3 regions of the Rahnella sp. ATs2 genome follow, and region 3 is predicted to be linked to each of the others. Evidence: predicted binding sites of a transcription regulator. Region 3 holds the regulator's gene; each other region holds the start of a gene.
The links. Region 3 encodes Fur, which represses iron uptake genes when iron is present. Its sites were predicted from a motif close to ATAATAATGAGAACNACTATCAA; they were not measured.

Region 1 (6,567 bases), on a different contig from region 3:
AATTTCAGCGCCCATCACTCCGGAATCCATCGGCGGGAATTTCGGATCCAGTGACGGCGCGGTGCCACCGGTAGTCAGAAATGCAAAACGGGAATCCAGCAGACGGAATAAACGCTCCAGATCGGCTTTGTTGGTGGCCAGCACATCGAAGGACACCAGCATCATCGAGGCCTGCTGCGGCGTTAAAATCCCCGCCTGATGTTCGCCATAATACGGTTGCTTGCCCCAGCGTTCGTCGGGGGAAACGGTGCCTGGCGTGTACTCTTTTTTTGCTCCGGGTGCTTTCTCAGCCTGCGCAGTCGCTGCGCCGCCCAGGGCAAATGCCCCGCCTAACAATCCCACGCCTTTTAACAAGCTGCGGCGTGAAGAAGAAACGTCGTCCTGATTAACGGACTTATTATCGTTTTTATTGCTCATTGCTATGCCTCGGTGTAACGCTCCTCCCCCTGCGAAGGGGGAGGTTGGGAGGGGGTATTAATAACAAAACTGGGGGTTAGGCACACTTTAGCCGCTGAATTTTACTTTAATACCCCACCCCAACCCTCCCCTTCGCAGGGGAGGAAGCTTAAGAGTATCAATCTAAACCAAGCACACCGCGCAGTTTAGCCAGATCTTCAGCCAGCGTGGTGATCGGGCCTTTCATGGCGTTACGGTCGGCATCGGACAGTTTTTCGTAGTTCTCGTAACCGTCTTTGGTTTTGTATTTATCCAGCAGAGAATCGACAGTTTTGAAGTTTGCGTCGATTTTATCCAGCAGCGGCTTGTCGGCTTTTTCCAGCAGCGGACGCAGCAGGTTTACGATTTTCTGCGCGCCGTCGAGGTTAGCGCGGAAATCCCACAGGTCGGTGCGGCTGTAACGGTCTTCTTCACCGCTGATTTTGCTGGCTGCCACTTCTTCGATAAGCCCTGCTGCACCGCCGACCACTTTACTAGGCGGGAAGGTCAGGTCAGTGATACGTTTTTGCAGATCAACCGTGTCGGTATACAGCTTGTCAGCAAAAGGCTCCGCGCCTTTAGTGGTTTTATCTGCGAAGAGGATTTTCTCCAGACGGTGGAAACCGGTGAAGTTTGGATCTTCCGCTTTTTTCTCGAAATCGTCTTCACGGGCATCAATGCTGCCGTCCAGATCTGAGAACAATTCCGCGATGGGCTCGATGCGCTCATAGTAAACGCGGGTCGATGCGTAAAGAGACTGCGCTTTCGCCAGGTCGCCTTTCTTAATAGCATCGGTGAACGCTTTGGTGTGGGAAACCAGTTCGCCAACCTGCTGAGTCACATACACTTTATATTCTGCAATCGGCCCGACCAGCGCCATCGCGTCCGGTTTAGCGGAAGCCGCCGCGCCTTCTGCGGTCACGGTCAGTTTGCCCTTTGGATTGCTCAGCAGGCCACAGGTCATGTCATATTCGCCCGGCTCCAGATTGGCGGTCATTTTCTGAGTGAAGCCCGGCGCGACGTTTTCACGCTCTTCCACCACCATCACGCCTTTCAGAATTTCCCATTCCAGGTTCTTCTGGCTGTCGTTGTGGATAACAAACTGTGTTTTACCGGCCGGGACGCTCAGGGCCATCGGTTCACACTGTTTATCATTCACAGTAATTTTGACCTGACGAACGTCTGCTGCCAGTACGTTTGCGCTCAGCGCAAAAGCCGGCAGAGACAGCAGTGCAATCTGTAAAGCTTTACGGCGAAAATGTGGCATGTACAACTCCATGGCAAAGGCAAGGTGATGAGAAGTGAATGAAATCAACGTTGTGTTTTTTGCCCGGCAGAGGCCGGGGCGGCCACAGAGGATTTTCCCTGAGGCATGAAAAAGAAGAACAGCGCCGGGATCAGGTACAGGAAATAGACCAGCACTTCGCTCACACTTGGCGCTTCCTGATAACCAAACATCCCTTCCAGCAAGGTGCCGAACAGGGAATGCGTGGAGAGCGTATTGCTCAAATCAAACGCAATGTCCTGTAAACCGTTCCACAATCCCGCTTCGTGGAATGCGCGGATCGCACCTGCCGCCAGACCGGCCGCAACGAAGAGGATAAAAAGGCTGGTCCATTTGAAAAATTTTGCCAGATGCAGTTTCACACCGCCGTAGTAGATGAGGAAACCCAGCACGATGGCCGCGCCCAGCCCCAGCATGGCGCCGATGGGTGCGGCTATTCCCACGTCTTGCTGGAAAGCCGCCAGCAGGAAAAACACCGATTCCAGGCCTTCACGCGCGACGGCAAAGAACACCATAGCCACCAGCGCCCAGCCCTGCCCGCGCCCGGAACTGAGCGCATTATCAATTGCGCCTTCCAGATGCACCTTGATGGAACGCGACACTTTGCGCATCCAGAACACCATGTAAGTCAGAATGCATACCGCGACCACGGCGACGATGCCTTCAAATAATTCCTGCTGCTTTTGCGGAAATTCACCGGTGGTGGCGTTGATGAACAGCCCCAGCGCCAGACATAACGCCGCAGCAACGAACACGCCAATCCAGACCACACCGAGCCACTGCCCGCGTTGCGTCCGTTTTAAATAGCTGGCGATCAGGCTGACAATCAGCGCCGCTTCCAGCCCTTCGCGAAACATAATGAGAAACGGAACGAACATAGCGATAACTCCTGACCCCATGAATCGGCAAAAACTGTAAGGGCTCTGTAAAGAAAAGTAAAAAGAAACGATAGTGATTATCATTCTTGCCAAAAGAAATACAAGAGGTAACCGACCCTTTTTTGCAGGCGTCCGAGGAAATGCGCATGAAATGACAGAGCGGGACTTTCTTTAATGAAACGCCTGGTGAAACACGTGGTGAGAAGTATGGGGAAAAGTGTGGCGGGAGAGTCTGAGAAACGGGGTCAGACGACCCCGTTCGGCATTGTTGTAACGGCTAAAAAATCGTTACGGCAAAATGTGTTACGGCTATAAAGCCCGCGTGTTAAATGGTGTTGTATTCTGCTTCCGCCGTCGTGAAACGCTCTTCCACCGCAGCAGAAGGTTTGCGTCCCATCAGGCTGACAATCCAGATAGCCAGCGAGGCGAAGATAAAGCCCGGAATGATTTCATACAGTTCAGTCCAGCCATATTGTTTCCACAAGATAACCGTGACCGCACCGACGATCATGCCCGCGAGTGCGCCGTTACGCGTCATACGTTTCCACATCACCGAAATCAGGATAACCGGACCAAACGCCGCACCGAAACCAGCCCACGCGTAACTCACCAGACCCAGCACCCGGTTTTCAGGATTGGCTGCCAGCGCAATCGCTACCAGCGCAACCACCAGCACCATCAGACGACCAATCCAGACCAGTTCACGCTGACTCGCGCCTTTACGCAGGAACGCTTTGTACAAGTCTTCTGTGATCGCACTGGAACACACCAGCAGCTGGCAGCTCAGGGTGCTCATCACCGCCGCCAGAATGGCGGACAGCAAGATACCGGCGATCCACGGGTTGAACAGGATTTTCGCCAGTTCGATGAATACGCGCTCACCGTTTTGGGTCACGTTGCCCGCTTCACCCGGATTATTGCTGAAGTATGCAATCCCGAAGAAGCCCACTGCGATGGTGCCGGCCAGACACAAGATCATCCAGGTCATGCTGATACGGCGTGCGCTGCGGATAGTGTGATGAGAATCGGCGGCCATGAAACGCGCCAGAATGTGCGGCTGACCAAAATAGCCCAGTCCCCAGCCCAGCAGTGACAAAATCGCCACCAGATTCATGCCTTTAAACATATCGGTGTACTCAGGGTTTTTAGCCTGAATCACCATCATTGAGGTATCAATACCGCCCACGGCGAGGATAACGATCACCGGCGTGAGGATCAGCGCGAAAATCATCAGGCTGGCCTGCACGGTATCTGTCCAGCTGACCGCCAGAAAACCGCCGATAAAGGTATAAATGATGGTCGCTGCCGCACCGGCCCACAGCGCCGTCTGATACGTCATGCCAAAGGTGCTTTCAAACAGACGCGCACCGGCCACGATGCCGGAAGCGCAATAAATGGTGAAGAACACCAAAATCACGATTGCCGAGATAATACGCAGCAGCTTGCTGGAATCTTCAAAACGATGGGTGAAGTAATCCGGCAGCGTCAGCGCGTTGTTGTTGGCTTCGGTATGCACACGTAAGCGCCCCGCCACCAGTTTCCAGTTCAGATACGCGCCGATCGTCAGGCCAATCGCAATCCAGCTTTCAGAAATTCCGGAAATAAAAATCGCGCCCGGTAACCCCATTAACAGCCAGCCGCTCATATCAGAAGCCCCGGCTGAAAGCGCGGTCACCACGCTGCCTAAACTGCGTCCACCCAGAATATAATCATCAAAGTTTTTGGTTCGTAAATACGCGATGAGCCCTATCAAAATCATCCCGAAAATATAAACACAAAACGTCACCAGCATCGGTGTGTTCATTGTCATTCCATTCTCCACTTTCTTCTTATTTGCGATGTTGTCCGGCACCTGTCTGTCCTGACGCCTTTCTTAGGAAAGACGGTCAAAAGCCTGCCGGGGCGAGATGATGGCTGAAACCGGCAAAGGTTTCAGCATTACTCTCCATATTTTTATCGTTACGCGTCATTAGTCAGCGTCTTAAGTAGGGTTGTTATTCAAAAATCCTGTCGTGCCGGATACTGGTTCAGCGGCAACGACTTTTCAATTGTTTTAACAATTTCGATACTTAAAATTCACTCTCCATCACAGTTATTTTGTATCCGGGTTGCACGTTGCAACTGCGTAAGTTGCACCAGCTGCGCCCCTTCTGTTTAGAGTGATATCAGTCAGACAGGCTTTTCCAGACGCCGCATTTTGTTAAAAATGCCAAATAAATCACATCAGGCATACTTCGTGCATTAACAGGGTTGCACAAGGTTGCAACATAGAAGATATTGCTTGCCATAAAGATAATGAATTCACCTGAACCTTTTCATATGGAGTGGTTGCGCATGGGTATGACAACGATGGGCGTGAAGCTGGACGAGAGCACACGCGACAGGCTAAAAGAGGCGGCGCTTAAAATTGACCGCACGCCGCACTGGCTGATTAAGCAGTCGATTTTTTCTTATCTGGAACGTCTGGAAAATGGTGATGCTTTGCCGGAGATCCCGGCGCTGAACGGCGCAACTGCCGGCGAAAGCGACGAGGCTGCCTTACCGGCGGTTCAGGAAACGCATCAGCCGTTCCTTGATTTTGCCGAGCAGATTTTACCGCAGTCGGTCAGCCGTTCCGCCATTACCGCCGCCTATCGTCGTCCCGAGCCTGAAGCGGTTTCTATGCTGCTGGAGCAGGCCCGTTTACCTGCCCCGCTTGGCGACGCTGCGCTGAAACTGGCCGCCGACATCGCCACAAAACTGCGTAACCAGAAGAGTGCAAACGGTCGCGCCGGGATGGTGCAAAGCCTGTTGCAGGAATTCTCCCTGTCTTCTCAGGAAGGCGTGGCGCTGATGTGTCTCGCCGAAGCCTTATTGCGTATTCCGGACAAACCAACGCGTGACGCGTTAATCCGCGACAAAATCAGCAATGGCAACTGGCATTCTCATCTGGGCCGCAGCCCGTCGTTGTTCGTCAACGCCGCCACCTGGGGTTTGCTGTTCACCGGTAAACTGGTGGCGACACATAACGAAGCCAGCCTGTCGACATCCCTCAACCGCATTATCGGTAAAAGTGGTGAACCGCTGATCCGCAAAGGCGTAGATATGGCGATGCGTCTGATGGGCGAACAGTTCGTGACCGGTGAAACCATCGCCGAAGCGCTGGCCAATGCCCGCAAACACGAAGAGAAAGGCTTCCGTTATTCCTACGATATGCTGGGTGAAGCCGCGCTGACGGAAAAAGATGCGCAGGCGTATTTGCAGTCTTATCAGCAGGCCATTAATGCCATCGGTAAAGCCTCTAACGGTCGCGGTATTTATGAAGGCCCCGGAATTTCCATCAAACTTTCCGCCCTGCATCCGCGTTACAGCCGCGCGCAGTATGAACGAGTGATGGAAGAGTTATACCCGCGCCTGCTTTCCCTGACCTTGCTGGCGCGCAGTTACGACATCGGCATTAACATTGACGCCGAAGAAGCAGACCGTCTGGAAATCTCCCTCGATCTGCTGGAAAAACTCTGCTTCGAACCGGAGCTGGCGGGCTGGAACGGCATCGGCTTTGTGATCCAGGCTTATCAGAAACGCTGCCCGATGGTGATTGATTATCTGACCAATCTGGCACAACGCAGCCGTCGTCGCCTGATGATCCGTCTGGTTAAGGGCGCGTACTGGGACAGCGAAATCAAGCGTGCGCAGGTTGAAGGTCTGGAAGATTATCCGGTCTATACCCGCAAGGTTTACACCGACGTTTCTTATCTGGCCTGCGCCCGCAAATTGCTGGCGGTGCCAAACCTGATTTATCCGCAGTTTGCGACGCACAACGCCCACACCGTGGCGGCTATTTATCAGCTGGCGGGTAACAACTATTATCCGGGTCAGTATGAATTCCAGTGCCTGCACGGCATGGGTGAACCGCTGTACGAGCAGGTTGTGGGTAAGATTTCCGAGGGCAAACTGAACCGCCCTTGCCGTATTTATGCACCGGTCGGC
Region 2 (6,567 bases), on a different contig from region 3:
CGACCAGAATGCCGGGCATATGCAGCGGGTCGATACCGGTCAGCGCAGCGGCGATCACCTTGCCGGTTTCCAGTTCATATTCCCCGTTCACTTCGTGGCGCGACAACGGCCGCGTGCAGGGAATGGCTCCGGCAAAATAATCCGCGTGCGTGGTGCCGAGCGGCGGGATCGCCACTCCGGCCTGCGCCCAGGAGGTTGCGTAAGTCGAATGGGTATGCACGATGCCACCAAGCTGCGGGAAACGGGCGTAAAGTTCGAGATGCGTGGCGGTATCTGAAGAGGGTTTGTAATGCCCTTCCACGACCTCACCTTGCAGGTTCAGCACTACCATGTCGCTGGCCTGCATTGTCTCGTATTCCACGCCGCTCGGTTTGATGACCACCAGCCCGCGCTCGCGGTCAATGCCGCTGACATTTCCCCATGTGAACGTCACCAGACCAAAAGCCGGCAGCGCCATATTAGCTTCAAATACGCGTTGTTTCAGTGCCTCCGTCATGCCATTTCCTCCATGTTCAGCCCGGCTCTTTGCATTTTATCCACCACCCAGGCGCGGGCATTGCGCACTTCCTGCATCGGGTCGGCGGCAGTTTCGCTCCACATTTCGATCAGATACGGCCCGCGATAGCCGCTTTTTTGCAAGGTTTCAAAACAGCGCTCAAACTCCACCACGCCGCTGCCAAACGGCACGTTTTTAAATACGCCGGGCTGCGTGTCTTTAATATGCACGGCGACGATGTGCCCTGCGCCGCTCGCCAGTTCCATCTGCACGTCGTTATCCCACGCCGATAAATTGCCAATGTCAGGATAAAGCTGGAACCATGGATTGTTCAGGTAATGCGTGTAGCCGAGCGCTTTGCTGATCGAGTTCATCAGCGGGTAATCCATGATTTCCATCGCCAGCGTCACCTGCGCGCGGCTGGCCATTTCGACGGACTCCTGCAAACCTTCACGAAAACGCTCGCGGGTATGATCGTTGGCCTGCTGGTACCAGACGTCATAACCGGCGAGCTGGATCACGCGGATGCCCAAGTCCTGCGCCAGCACGATGGCTTTACGCATGATTTCCAGCCCGTGATTGCGGGTTTCATCGTCTTCTGCGCCGAGCGGGAACCGCCGGTGTGCGCTCAGGCACATCGACGGAATACGGATGCCGGTACGCGAAATCGCATCGACGACCTGCAAACGCTGCTCACGTGACCAGTCAAGCCGCGCCAGCCGGTGGTCGGTTTCATCCACCGACATCTCAACGAAATCGAAGCCCAGCTCTTTCGCCATGGTCAGGCGTGCCAGCCAGTCTTCGCCCGCGGGCAGGGCTTTTTCATAGATACCGAGCGGAACGGCTTTGTGCATCATGTGATATTCCTTAGCCCCAGAGCTGGCGGATGGATTTTTTGAACTGACGCGCCGCATCAACCGGATCTTTGGCATCGCGGATACTGCGCCCGGCAATAAATACGTGAACCGGAATGTCTTTAAACAGCGGCAAATCTTCCAGCGCCAGACCGCCTGTGATCGTCACTTTAAAGCCCATGCCGGAAAGGCGTTTGATTGCGGTGATATCGGCATCGCTCCACGCCACACCGGCAGCCTGTGCGTCACGGCTGCGGTGATAAACCACCTGCTGGATACCGGCGTCATGCCATTCCTGCGCCTGTTCCCACGTCCAGTAACCGGTCAGTTCAATCTGCACATCGCCGTTGAATTCCTTCGCTACTTCCAGCGCGCCTTTGGTGGTGTTGATGTCGGCGCAGCAAATCACCGTTACCCAGTCGGCATTGGCTTCAAAACACATGCGCGAGAGTATTTTTCCGGCGTCGGCGATTTTGGCATCGGCCAGCACGATTTTCTCCGGATACAGCGCTTTAAGATCTCGCACCGCGCGCACGCCTTCTGCGACACACAAAATGGTGCCGACTTCAATAATGTCGACTTCACTGGCGATCAGGCGCGTGGTTTTGTAGGCATCGTCCATCGACTGGTTATCCAGCGCCACCTGCAACATCGGTAATGAATGAGTCATATTGAATTCCTTCTCTGATAACGAATTAGTGAACCGCCGTGGCGGAGGTCAGGTCGATCAAATCCAGCACCTGTTGCGCGGTAGTACAGGCGCGCAGGCGGTCAAAATTGGCTTCATCATCAAGCAGGTTCACCACCTGCATGATGCCCACTTCCTGATGTGCATTGGCATCCACCGCCGCCAGCGTAATAAGGATATCCACCGGATCGTTATCCTCATGATTGAACACCCGTGGCGTTTTCAGTGTCACCAGCGCAAAACCGGTTTTGAGAACCCCTTCTTCCGGGCGGCCATGCGGCATTGCCAGACCCGGCGCGATCACGAAGTACGGCCCGAACTGTTTCACGCCATCCAGAATCGCCTGGTAATAACGCGGCTCGACCACACCGGCTTCCACCAGCATATCGACGCCAATTTTCACGGCGTCCTGCCAGGTTTCTGCTTCTGCGTTAAGGCGAATCGAGTTGTTTTCAGCCAGCGAATCTCGCAGTTTCATACATCGCTCCTTACTTTTTCAGATCAGCGGAAAAGTGCGCGTTAATCACTTCCATCACTTTCGGACCGAAGTCCGCCGCCGACAGCATGTTGCGCACGCCGACCACGTATTTGTTGCCACTGACGGTGATTTCATCCGCCACGTGTGTGGAGGCGACAATAATGTCGGCGCCGCTCAGCTCAGATTTGTATTCCCCCACCGCGCAGCTGTTCATGGTGTGATCCACGCCTTCCTGGGTCAGGAACTGGCCGATTTTCATCTTCATGATCATCGAACTGCCCTGCCCGCAACCGCATACCGCCAGAATTCGTACTGTCATGAGAACCTCTTTGTTTGGTGATAAATCATTTATGAGAAGTCATTAGTGAGAAACGGACTGATTAAGCGTTTGTTTTTCAGCATCTTCTTCAGCACGCAAGGTGCGACCGGCGAAGAACATGTAAAGCAATGCGATGACCGCGATGACGCCCATAAAGGCCATGCCGAGGCTGAAGAAGCCCTGCATCATTGGCGGTGCCAGAATTGACCAGTCGGCCATGCCCATCCAGGCGCTCAGACCGGTGAGTTTGATGGCCCAGACGCAGCCAAAGATTTCGATCATCCCCATCACCAGACAGATTTTCAGCGCCGCGCGCCAGCCACCGAAGTGGTTGGCAAACACGCCGATGGTAGCGTTGGAGAAGAACATCGGGATAAAGCCGGGAATGATCATGATGGAAGAGCCCATGCCAAACAGAATGGCGACGGCAATCAGCTGGCCGATGGTGCCCCACATAAAGCCCCAGACCACGGCGTTCGGCGCAAAGCTGTAGATAGCCGCGCAGTCGATGGCCAGAACGGCACCGGGAATTAAGCGCTGGGAGATGCCGTTAAAGGCTTCGGTCAGTTCAGCGACGAACATGCGCACGCCCTGAATGATGATGAAAATCGCCACCGCAAACATCAGACCGGTTTGCAGGATGTAAATCGTCCAGTGAGTTTTTCCGGCCATTTGTTGCAGCGTATCGAGGCCAAAAGAGCACAGAATAATGCCGAAGAATACGGTCATCACGATGGCAGTAGAGACGATATTGTCGTGGAAGATATTCAGCCAGCCCGGCAGTTTAAGGTTTTCTACACTGTCTTCTTTTTTACCGAGATACGGCGCGACCTTACAGGCAATCCACGAGGCGAATTGCTGCTGATGACCAATCGAGAAGCCGCTGTTTTCGGTCACGGCCTGCGTCGGTTTGTACATCATGTTCGAGGTGATTCCCCAGTACAGCGACACCAGAATTGCGGTTGACCAAATGGTCGTCCACATCGGGTAGCCCATGATGAAGAAGAACACCGCAATCAGCCCCGCCTGCTGAAACATAATGTGGCCGGTCAGCATGATGGTGCGAATGCCGGTAATGCGGCGGAACACCACCATCAGAATATTCAGCGCCAGCGCGATCAGCACCGCATATCCGACCCAGCTGTAGGCCTCGCCCATGCGCTCAACCGTGGCCATCATCGACGCATAGGTGTCTGATATTGCGCCGTTAATGCCATACACTTCTGAAAGTTTTGCCACCACCGGTTTAAAGGTACCGGTCAGAATGCCGGATCCTGCCTGCAGTAACATAAAGCCGATAATGGTTTTGATGGTGCCCTTGATGATCACCGTCGCGCTCTTCCTGAGCAGGATGTAACCGAGCATGGTCACAAGCCCCAACAGCAACGGCGCGTTGGTCATAACCTGATTAAAAAATACGGTGAAGATGGTGTAGAGGAATTCCATAAGACTCTCCGTCTGACCTTGTTTGATCTCTTCAGCACGTTTGTATAGCAAACTCCGCGCTAAACAGTGAGGGACAGATGCACTCTAATGCTCACATCGAATCAGATAAAGATTCATAATGATTATTTGTGAGCAGTCTCGCAAGATATCGTCATGATGTGTCATTGCCACCGCAATGAAAATTCTTATATTTACTATGCATTTCAATATGATAATCATTTAAACAAAAACGGATATCTCGCTAAATCCATACATCTTCATCCGATCCTGTCGCTATCCCCGCTGAGAAACACATCCTGAAAACCATTGTCATGATGAGTTTTCGATGATAACTTTCTTACAAACAAATCATATATAATCATTAAATGATTCATTATGACGCTACTTCAAAGCCAACTCAGATGAGGGAATACCATGAGCAAAGTAGAAACGATCAGCCGCGAGTCCTGGATCCTCAGCACTTTTCCGGAATGGGGCACCTGGTTAAACGAAGAAATCGAGCAGGAAAAGGTCGCGCCAGGCACCTTCGCCATGTGGTGGCTGGGCTGTACGGGGATCTGGCTGAAGTCTGAGGGCGGCGCAAATATCTGCGTCGATTTATGGTGCGGCGTGGGCAAGCAGAATCACAGCAGTCCGCTGATGAAAACCGGCCACCAGATGCAGCGCATGGCCGGTGTGAAGAAGCTCCAGCCGAATCTGCGCACCACGCCGTTCGTTCTCGATCCCTTTGGGATCAGGGAGATCGACGCGGTGTTGTCCACCCACGATCATAACGATCATATCGATGTGAACGTGGCCGCCGCTGTCATGCAAAACTGTTCTTCTGAAGTCCCGTTCATCGGCCCGCAAACCTGCGTGGATTTGTGGATGAACTGGGGCGTGCCTGCCAGCCGCTGTATCGTGATGACGCCGGGCAAAGTGATACGGATCAAAGACGTGGAAATTCACGCTCTGGATTCCTTCGACCGCACGGTGCTGATTACCCTGCCCGCAAACCAGAAAGCCGCCGGCGTATTGCCGGATATGATGGATCAGCGTGCGGTGAATTATCTGTTCAAAACGCCGGGCGGAAACCTGTATCACAGCGGCGATTCGCACTATTCCAACTACTACGCCAAACACGGCAACGAGTATCAGATTGACGTGGCGCTCGGCTCTTATGGCGAGAACCCGCGCGGCGTGACCGACAAAATGACCAGCGTGGATATGCTGCGCATGGCGGAATCCCTGAACACCAAAGTCGTTATTCCGTTCCACCACGACATCTGGTCGAATTTCCAGGCCGATCCGCAGGAAATCCGTGTGCTGTGGGAGATGAAAAAAGATCGCCTGAAATACGGCTTCAAACCGTTTATCTGGCAGGTTGGCGGTAAATTCACGTATCCGGATGATAAGGATAACTTCGAGTATCACTATCCGCGTGGCTTTGACGACTGCTTTACGACAGAAACCGACCTGCCGTTTAAATCCTTCTTATAAATACCCGTCATACTTCAAGTTGCAGATGCGTTGACTGCGCTCACTCCCCCCGGTCACTTAGTTAACTAAGCTCCCGGGGCTTCCTGAGCTTGTCGCCTTGCTGCAACTCGAATTATTTAGGGTATTGATTGAGGCCGATTAATTTGCGTCTTCATAAACAATGCATTTCGCATTACTGCTCGTTTATAATCATGGAATAATCATTTAACGATTTGCCCGGAGCCACCATGACTGAGCCACAACGCCACAATGCTATTCTCGATCTGCTGCAACGTCAGGGGCAGATTTCCGTCGCTGATGTGATTGATCAGTTTGATATTTCACCCGCTACAGCGCGTCGTGACATCACCAAGCTCAACGAACTGGGCAAACTGCGTAAAGTGCGTAACGGGGCGGAAGCTGTGAATCAGCCGCGTCAGAACTGGACGCCGCTGAACATCCATCAGACGCACAATCTCAATGAGAAAATGCGCATCGCCAAAGCGGCTGCCGGACTGTGCCAGCCGGGTGAAAGTGTGGTGATTAACTGCGGGTCGACGGCATTTTTGCTGGGGCGGGAAATGTGCGGGAAAGACATTCAGGTCATCACCAATTATCTGCCGCTGGCCAATTATCTGATTGAGCAGGAACACGACAGCGTGGTGATCATGGGCGGTCAGTACAATAAAAGTCAGTCAATTACCCTGGCGCCACAGGACGGCGACGCCAGCCTGTATGCCGGGCACTGGATGTTCACCAGCGGCGCAGGACTGACCACCGACGGCCTGTATAAAACCGACATGCTGACGGCGATGGCCGAGCAGAAGA
Region 3 (6,567 bases):
TTCACTGATTATGTTATTTATTTTAGTTACTCCTCCGCTTAACTCTTTCCTATGGCATTTTGTTACACTTTTTCATCTTTATGTGCACTTTGTCATACTTCAGCGATCAATGAGTAATTACTCATTGATAATTCGCGTCGCGAAAAATACTCTTGAACGTGATTTAACCGGTACGCCTTTGGCGGCCGCTTTTAATACCCGTTTGGGTTTTGTTGGTATTTTTTAGTCAAAGATGAGGAATTTCTATGCACAAGCACCTTAACAGGGGCAGGGGATCGGCTTACCTGAAACCTGCACTATATTCTCTTGCCGGCACCTTATTGGGTGGCGGAATGATGTTTTCTGAAGATGCCAAAGCGGCAGGTTTTATTGATGATTCGACGCTGACCGGCGGTGTGTATTACTGGCAGCGTGAGCGTGACCGCAAGGACATGGATCCGGCGAGCGACAACTACAAAGACTACACAACCAACCTTTCACATTCTACCGCTAACCTGAATCTCGATTTTTCTTCCGGCTATGCCTGGGACATGTTTGGTATTGATATCGCAGCCTTTACGGCGATTGAAATGGCCGAAAGCAGCGAAAGCGGACATCCCAACGAAATCGCTTTCTCCAACAGCAACCGTGCTTACGACGAAGATTACTCCGGTGATAAAAGTGGGGTCAGCCTGTACAAAGCCGCCGGTAAATTTAAATACGGCGGATTCTGGGGACATGCCGGTTACATCCAGCCAACGGGCCAGACACTGATTGCACCGCACTGGAGCTTCATGCCGGGAACTTACCGCGGTGCGGAAGCGGGCTACAAGCACGATTTCGGTGATCCGGGAGAATTGAGTTTCTCCTACATGTGGGCGGATGAATATAAATCTCCGTGGCATCTGGAAATGGATGATTTCCGCCAGAACGATAAGAAAACGGGCGTTTCATACATCCACTCTCTTGGAGCGAAATACGACTTCAAAAACGACTTTGTGCTGGAAGGCGCTTTTGGTCAGGCTGAAAGTTACGTCGATCAGTATTTTGCCAAAGCGTCTTACAAAATCGATCTGATGGGCAATCCGCTGACCACCAGCTACCAGTTCTACGGTGCGGAAGATCGCATCAGCAATAAGAACGATCCGAACAGCTTGTATGACGGGATGGCCTGGTTGCAGGCGCTGACTTTCGGTTACACCACTGGTCAGTTTAACTGGCGGCTGGAAGGTACGATGGTCAAAGCGGAAGGTAATCAGGGCTACTTCCTGCAACGTATGACCCCGACGTATTCCTCCTCCAACGGTCGTCTTGACGTGTGGTGGGATAACCGTTCGGACTTCAACGCCAACGGCGAGAAAGCGGTGTACGCCGGCGTACTTTACGATCTGGCGAAATGGGATCTGCCGGGCTTTGCCGTCGGGGGTTCTTACGTTTACGCGTGGGACGCCAAACCGAGTACCAACGCCGCTTATGACCAGAGCCAGCGTCTGAAAGAGAGCGCCTGGAGCCTGGATGCGCTTTACACCATTCAGGAAGGCCGCGCGAAGGGGACACTGTTCAAACTGCATTACACCCAGTACGACAACCACTCGGATATTCCGAGCTGGGGCGGGGGTTACGGCAACATATTCCAGGATGAAAAAGACGTGAAATTCATCGTTATTGCTCCATTCACTATTTTCTGAGGTCGTTATGTCGATGAATAAATTACTGATGATGGCGGTATCGGCTGTTCTGCTGGCAGGCTGTGCGCCTACCGCCGATCAGGCACAGATTTCGCAAACGCGTGAAGACTACCGCGCGTGTATTAATTCTTCAGAAGGTAATCCGGACAAACTGGCATCCTGTCAGGTGTTGCTGAACAAGCTGAAACAGGAAAAAACACACCAGAAATTTGCGGAACAGGAAACAGTTCGCGTGCTGGATTACCAGCGCTGTCTGACGGCGCGCAAAACCGGTGATGGTCAGGCATATGCGGCGGATTGCGGTAAAATCTGGCAGGAAATCACATCCAATAACGCGCCTGCAATGGCGAACTAATAGCAGATTTTTGTAAAAGCCTTAGCTGGCAAAATCATCATTATCAAAAGCGAAACCCCGGCTTGCCGGGGTTTTTTACGTCGGCAAGCGGCGTCTGTGTTCGGGGTGAGAGGCAGACATAAAAAAACCGCTTTCCAGCGGTTAGTTTATTTAGAACATTTGCGACAATCGAAGCTGTGCAAATTAATGCGCAGGTTTGTCATTGTGCAAAGATTCATCTTCACGGCAGTCGCCTGCTTCACAGTGGCCGTACAGGTACAGACTGTGGTTGGTCAGTTTGATGCCATGTTTTTTAGCAATCTCACGCTGACGACCTTCAATATATTCGTCACGGAATTCAATCACACGACCGCAATCCAGGCAGATCAGGTGATCGTGGTGATGTTGCTGAGTCAGTTCGAATACGGACTTGCCGCCTTCGAAGTTATGACGGGTGACGATACCAGCATCATCAAACTGGTTCAGAACACGATAAACCGTGGCCAGACCAATTTCTTCGCCCATATCAATCAGTTGCTTGTACAGATCTTCCGCACTAACGTGATGACCTTCCGGCGCTTGCAGCACTTCCAGGATTTTGAGGCGCGGAAGCGTGACTTTTAAGCCGGCTTTCTTCAGTGCGGTGTTGTTGTCAGTCATGCGGATTCAGTCCTGTTACTATGTGCTAATCAAGTTGAGGCATGCAGCCTGTGGCATCGGCGGCACAAAATTGTTCGTTTACTGTTCTTCGTTTAAGGGAAGTGTGCCCATTCTCGTAAACGACAGCCTGTTAATAAAGATCACAAATTGCCTGTCACACTAATAATGCAACGACTTGATCGATAGAAAAAACAGATGAACTCAGTGTACCTTGATACGACCGAAAGTTACAATTTTGTAGCGGTTAAATTGTTAATTTCAGTAATAGTTTGGCCCTTCAATTGTAGAATAAATCCTCAGGGCCAACAGGGTTTTAGCCGATAATTTCTGAAAGGCTGAGTTCTTCTGTGATCTGTTTCACCCACGCATCAACACGTTCAGCGGTCAGTTCCGGCTGACGGTCTTCGTCAATTGCCAGTCCGATGAAGTGCTTATCATCTGCCAGGCCTTTGGATGCTTCAAAGTGGTAACCTTCAGTTGGCCAGTGTCCGACAATCACTGCGCCGCGTGGCTCAATGATATCGCGCACGGTACCCAGTGCATCGCAGAAATACTCGGCATAGTCTTCCTGATCGCCGCAGCCAAACAGGGCAACCAGCTTACCTTCAAAATCTATCTCTTCGAGCGACGGGAAAAAGTCATCCCAGTCACACTGCGCTTCACCGTAATACCAGGTTGGAATTCCGATCAGCAAAATATCGAATTTTTCCAGATCCTCTTTGCTGCTCTTCGCAATGTCATGCACCTCAGCCACATCTTTACCCAATTGTTTCTGGATCATTTTAGCGATGTTTTCGGTGTTACCTGTATCGGATCCAAAGAAGATACCTACAACGGCCATAAGATTATCTAACCTCTTGTTCTAAATGAAGTGCCCTGCATTGCAGGCAATAATAGCGAAGATGATACCAAACTCGCGAGGCGGAGAATATGCTTCTGCTCGCCTTCTTAACTGGGGAATAAGTTTATCGGGCAATATTTTAAAGTGTTATCGCCATCGTGTGCTTATCAACCACAGGGTTCCTGAGGTCATAAGCAAAGTGAAGAAATAAACCGGCTCCTTCCTTAAGTTTACGCATGTCCCGCCGATAGATGATGCGAGAGCAATCTCAACATAATAAAGAAATCGATGCCCGGAGAGGTGTTCAAACATGTCCGGGGGCGTAAGCCTGCTGGTTACCTGTTTTGATTCTCCGCATCCCCGTCAATCCTCAGACCAGAAACAGTCCTGTTTCGAGAGAGGCATATCGTGCAGTTTTTAAAAAATATTACCATCAGGGCCGCTTTATTAACCATTCTTGGCATCTTCTGCGTGATGTGGGCCGGTGTTTCCCTTTATACCGTCACATCACTTGGCACATTAACGCAAAATACCAGGAACAGTACCGAACTGGTCAACAACATGACGCTGATCAGCAAAGGTAACGATCAGTATTTCCGTACCGTGACGCGTCTGAGTCGTGCGGTTGCACAGCTTCAGGCTGACCCGTCAAAGGGCCCTGAAATTTTTGACAGCGCCAAACAATCTCTTGATGGACTGACTCAGGCGCTGGCTGATTTTAAATCAGTACCCCATCCGGGCCTGGAAGAATCAGCCATTCAGGAACTGCAGACCAGCTGGGAAAACCTGCTGACACAGGGCGTTACGCCGTTATTCAATGCTGCCAGCAGTAAGAATATCGACACCTATAACCAGTTAGCCAACACCACGGTTCCGGCGCTGAGCCGCACTTTTGGTTCATCAATGGAAAAAGTCAGCAGCCAGATTGCAGTTGATTTTCAGGCCGCACAAAATGAATCCAATCATCTGACCTACATGAGCAAAGTGATCCAGCTGAGCGCATTTGGTATTGGTTTGATCCTGTTGCTGCTGACCGACCGCTATCTGGTGATGGCGCTGGTGAAACCGCTGGATAAAATCCGCGATCAGTTCGCGGTGATCGCCAGCGGTGACCTGACGCAGTATATGGAAGAGTTCGGTAAAAACTGCGCCGGTAAACTGATCCCGCTGCTGAATGTGATGCAGGCGAGTCTGGTGAATACGGTGCAGACGATCCGTAACTGTACTAACCATATCTATCAGGGCGCATCGGAAATTTCAGCAGGGAATAATGACTTGTCTTCGCGTACCGAAGAACAGGCTTCTGCTCTGGAAGAAACCGCAGCCAGCATGGAAGAACTGACAGCGACGGTGAAACACAATGCCGATAACGCACATCACGCCAGCCAGCTGGTGATTGAAGCCTCCGGCACAGCGCAGAAGGGCGGAAATATTGTGGCGGACGTGGTCAGTACCATGAAAGACATTTCCGGCAGCTCAAAGAAAATTGCTGAAATTACGTCGGTCATCAACAGCATTGCTTTCCAGACCAACATTCTGGCGCTGAACGCCGCAGTTGAAGCCGCACGTGCGGGCGAACAGGGGCGTGGATTTGCGGTGGTCGCCAGCGAAGTGCGCAATCTGGCACAGCGCAGCGCCCAGGCGGCGAAAGAAATCGAATCCCTGATCAGTGAATCGGTTTCCCGCGTCGACAGCGGTTCAAAACTGGTTGAAAACGCCGGTCTGACGATGAATGAAGTGGTGCGCTCAATTACGCATGTCACCGATATCATGGCGGAAATTGCTTCGGCATCTGATGAGCAAAGCAAAGGCATCGGCCAGGTGGCGGTGGCGATCACTCAGATGGACAGTGTGACGCAGCAGAACGCCTCGCTGGTTGAAGAGGCATCGCAGGCTGCGGTTTCTCTGGAAGAACAGGCTGCATTACTCAACAACGCCGTGGCCACGTTCAAACTCAAAGACAGCGTCACCAACGTGAAGGGACGTCCAGCGAAAGCGGTTTCCGCTCCGTTGCTGCGTCCGGATACCGGGATGGGCGGGTTGCTTTCGGCGAATAGCGCGAAAAGTGCTGAGAACTGGGAAACGTTTTGAGAAGCACGAAGAGAGTGAGCGTTGAATAAGTAAGAAAAAACAAACGGGTAGCCTGAAAAGGTTACCCGTTTTTAATCAGCCTTCATGACCGTTAAGATGTGCCAGCAGCATCTCTTCAATCAGTTCGCTACGACTGATGTTACGTTCTTCAGCCAGCTTATTGAGCGTATCAACAGCATCGGCATTCATTTTCAGCTCAACGCGACGCAGACCGCTCGCTTTATCGCGGCGTAACTGATTGCGCTTGTTGATCCTGAGCTGTTCATCACGGGATAGCGGATTTGTTTTTGGACGCCCCGGACGGCGGTCATCTGCGAACAGATCAATCGTCGTGCGATCCAGTTGTTCTTTTGCCATAGGTAGCGGTACAACCAGGGAAGTTTTTACATCGGAAAACGGCAAGCCGATTCCTGACGAGCGTTTCACACATTTCGGGCTAAGAAACCCTGACCCAATTTACCCCCCGCGACTCAGCCTGAGTGAAACGGGGCGGCAAAATTATAGCGCGCAATCATACACTGGCGCGCCTGGGGTTCACAACGCCTGATTGCCCTGATTTCATGATAACTTTCTAAGTTGTGCAGACTTTTTGCACAATTTATCCCCAGGATGTTAAACCTTAGTCCACATCGATGAAACGGTGAACAGCGCGCAGCACGGCCTCAGGTTTTTCCGCGTGAACCCAGTGTCCGGTTCCGGCGACGACATAGGCTTTGGCCTGCGGGAACTGACGGGCGATATCTTCGCGGTAAGCGTCCTGCACATACGGCGACAATCCGCCGCGGATAAATAACGCCGGGTGATCCCACGCCGGTACGTCTTCCCAGCCGGTGATGGTTTCGTATTCACTGAGCAGCACCGGAACGTTAAAGCGCCATTCTCCCTGCTGGAAAGATTTCAGCAGAAACTGAATCACGCCGTCTTCCTTTATATACTCGCGCATACAGGCGGCAGCTGACGTGCGGTCACGTAAT

Region 1: the regulator Fur is predicted to act here: its motif matches at 2,666-2,688, upstream of efeU (iron uptake transporter permease EfeU).
Region 2: the regulator Fur is predicted to act here: its motif matches at 4,457-4,479, upstream of ulaG (L-ascorbate 6-phosphate lactonase).

The regions. Positions count from the first base shown of each region.
Region 1 is NZ_JBLYPL010000008.1:215,211-221,777, reverse strand. Features, by position in the region: gene efeB (iron uptake transporter deferrochelatase/peroxidase subunit) at 1-417, opposite strand, end outside; gene efeO (iron uptake system protein EfeO) at 575-1,702, opposite strand; gene efeU (iron uptake transporter permease EfeU) at 1,747-2,598, opposite strand; gene putP (sodium/proline symporter PutP) at 2,924-4,408, opposite strand; gene putA (trifunctional transcriptional regulator/proline dehydrogenase/L-glutamate gamma-semialdehyde dehydrogenase) at 4,933-6,567, shown strand, end outside.
Region 2 is NZ_JBLYPL010000013.1:103,136-109,702, forward strand. Features, by position in the region: gene ACJY2G_RS15590 (L-ribulose-5-phosphate 4-epimerase) at 1-496, opposite strand, end outside; gene ACJY2G_RS15595 (L-ribulose-5-phosphate 3-epimerase) at 493-1,353, opposite strand; gene ACJY2G_RS15600 (3-keto-L-gulonate-6-phosphate decarboxylase UlaD) at 1,364-2,020, opposite strand; gene ulaC (PTS ascorbate transporter subunit IIA) at 2,046-2,516, opposite strand; gene ulaB (PTS ascorbate transporter subunit IIB) at 2,527-2,835, opposite strand; gene ulaA (PTS ascorbate transporter subunit IIC) at 2,878-4,281, opposite strand; gene ulaG (L-ascorbate 6-phosphate lactonase) at 4,696-5,760, shown strand; gene ulaR (HTH-type transcriptional regulator UlaR) at 5,988-6,567, shown strand, end outside.
Region 3 is NZ_JBLYPL010000010.1:170,939-177,505, reverse strand. Features, by position in the region: gene chiP (chitoporin ChiP) at 246-1,667, shown strand; gene chiQ (ChiQ/YbfN family lipoprotein) at 1,681-2,022, shown strand; gene fur (ferric iron uptake transcriptional regulator) at 2,206-2,661, opposite strand; gene fldA (flavodoxin FldA) at 2,975-3,502, opposite strand; gene ACJY2G_RS13070 (methyl-accepting chemotaxis protein) at 3,911-5,593, shown strand; gene ybfE (LexA regulated protein) at 5,669-5,950, opposite strand; gene ybfF (esterase) at 6,213-6,567, opposite strand, start outside.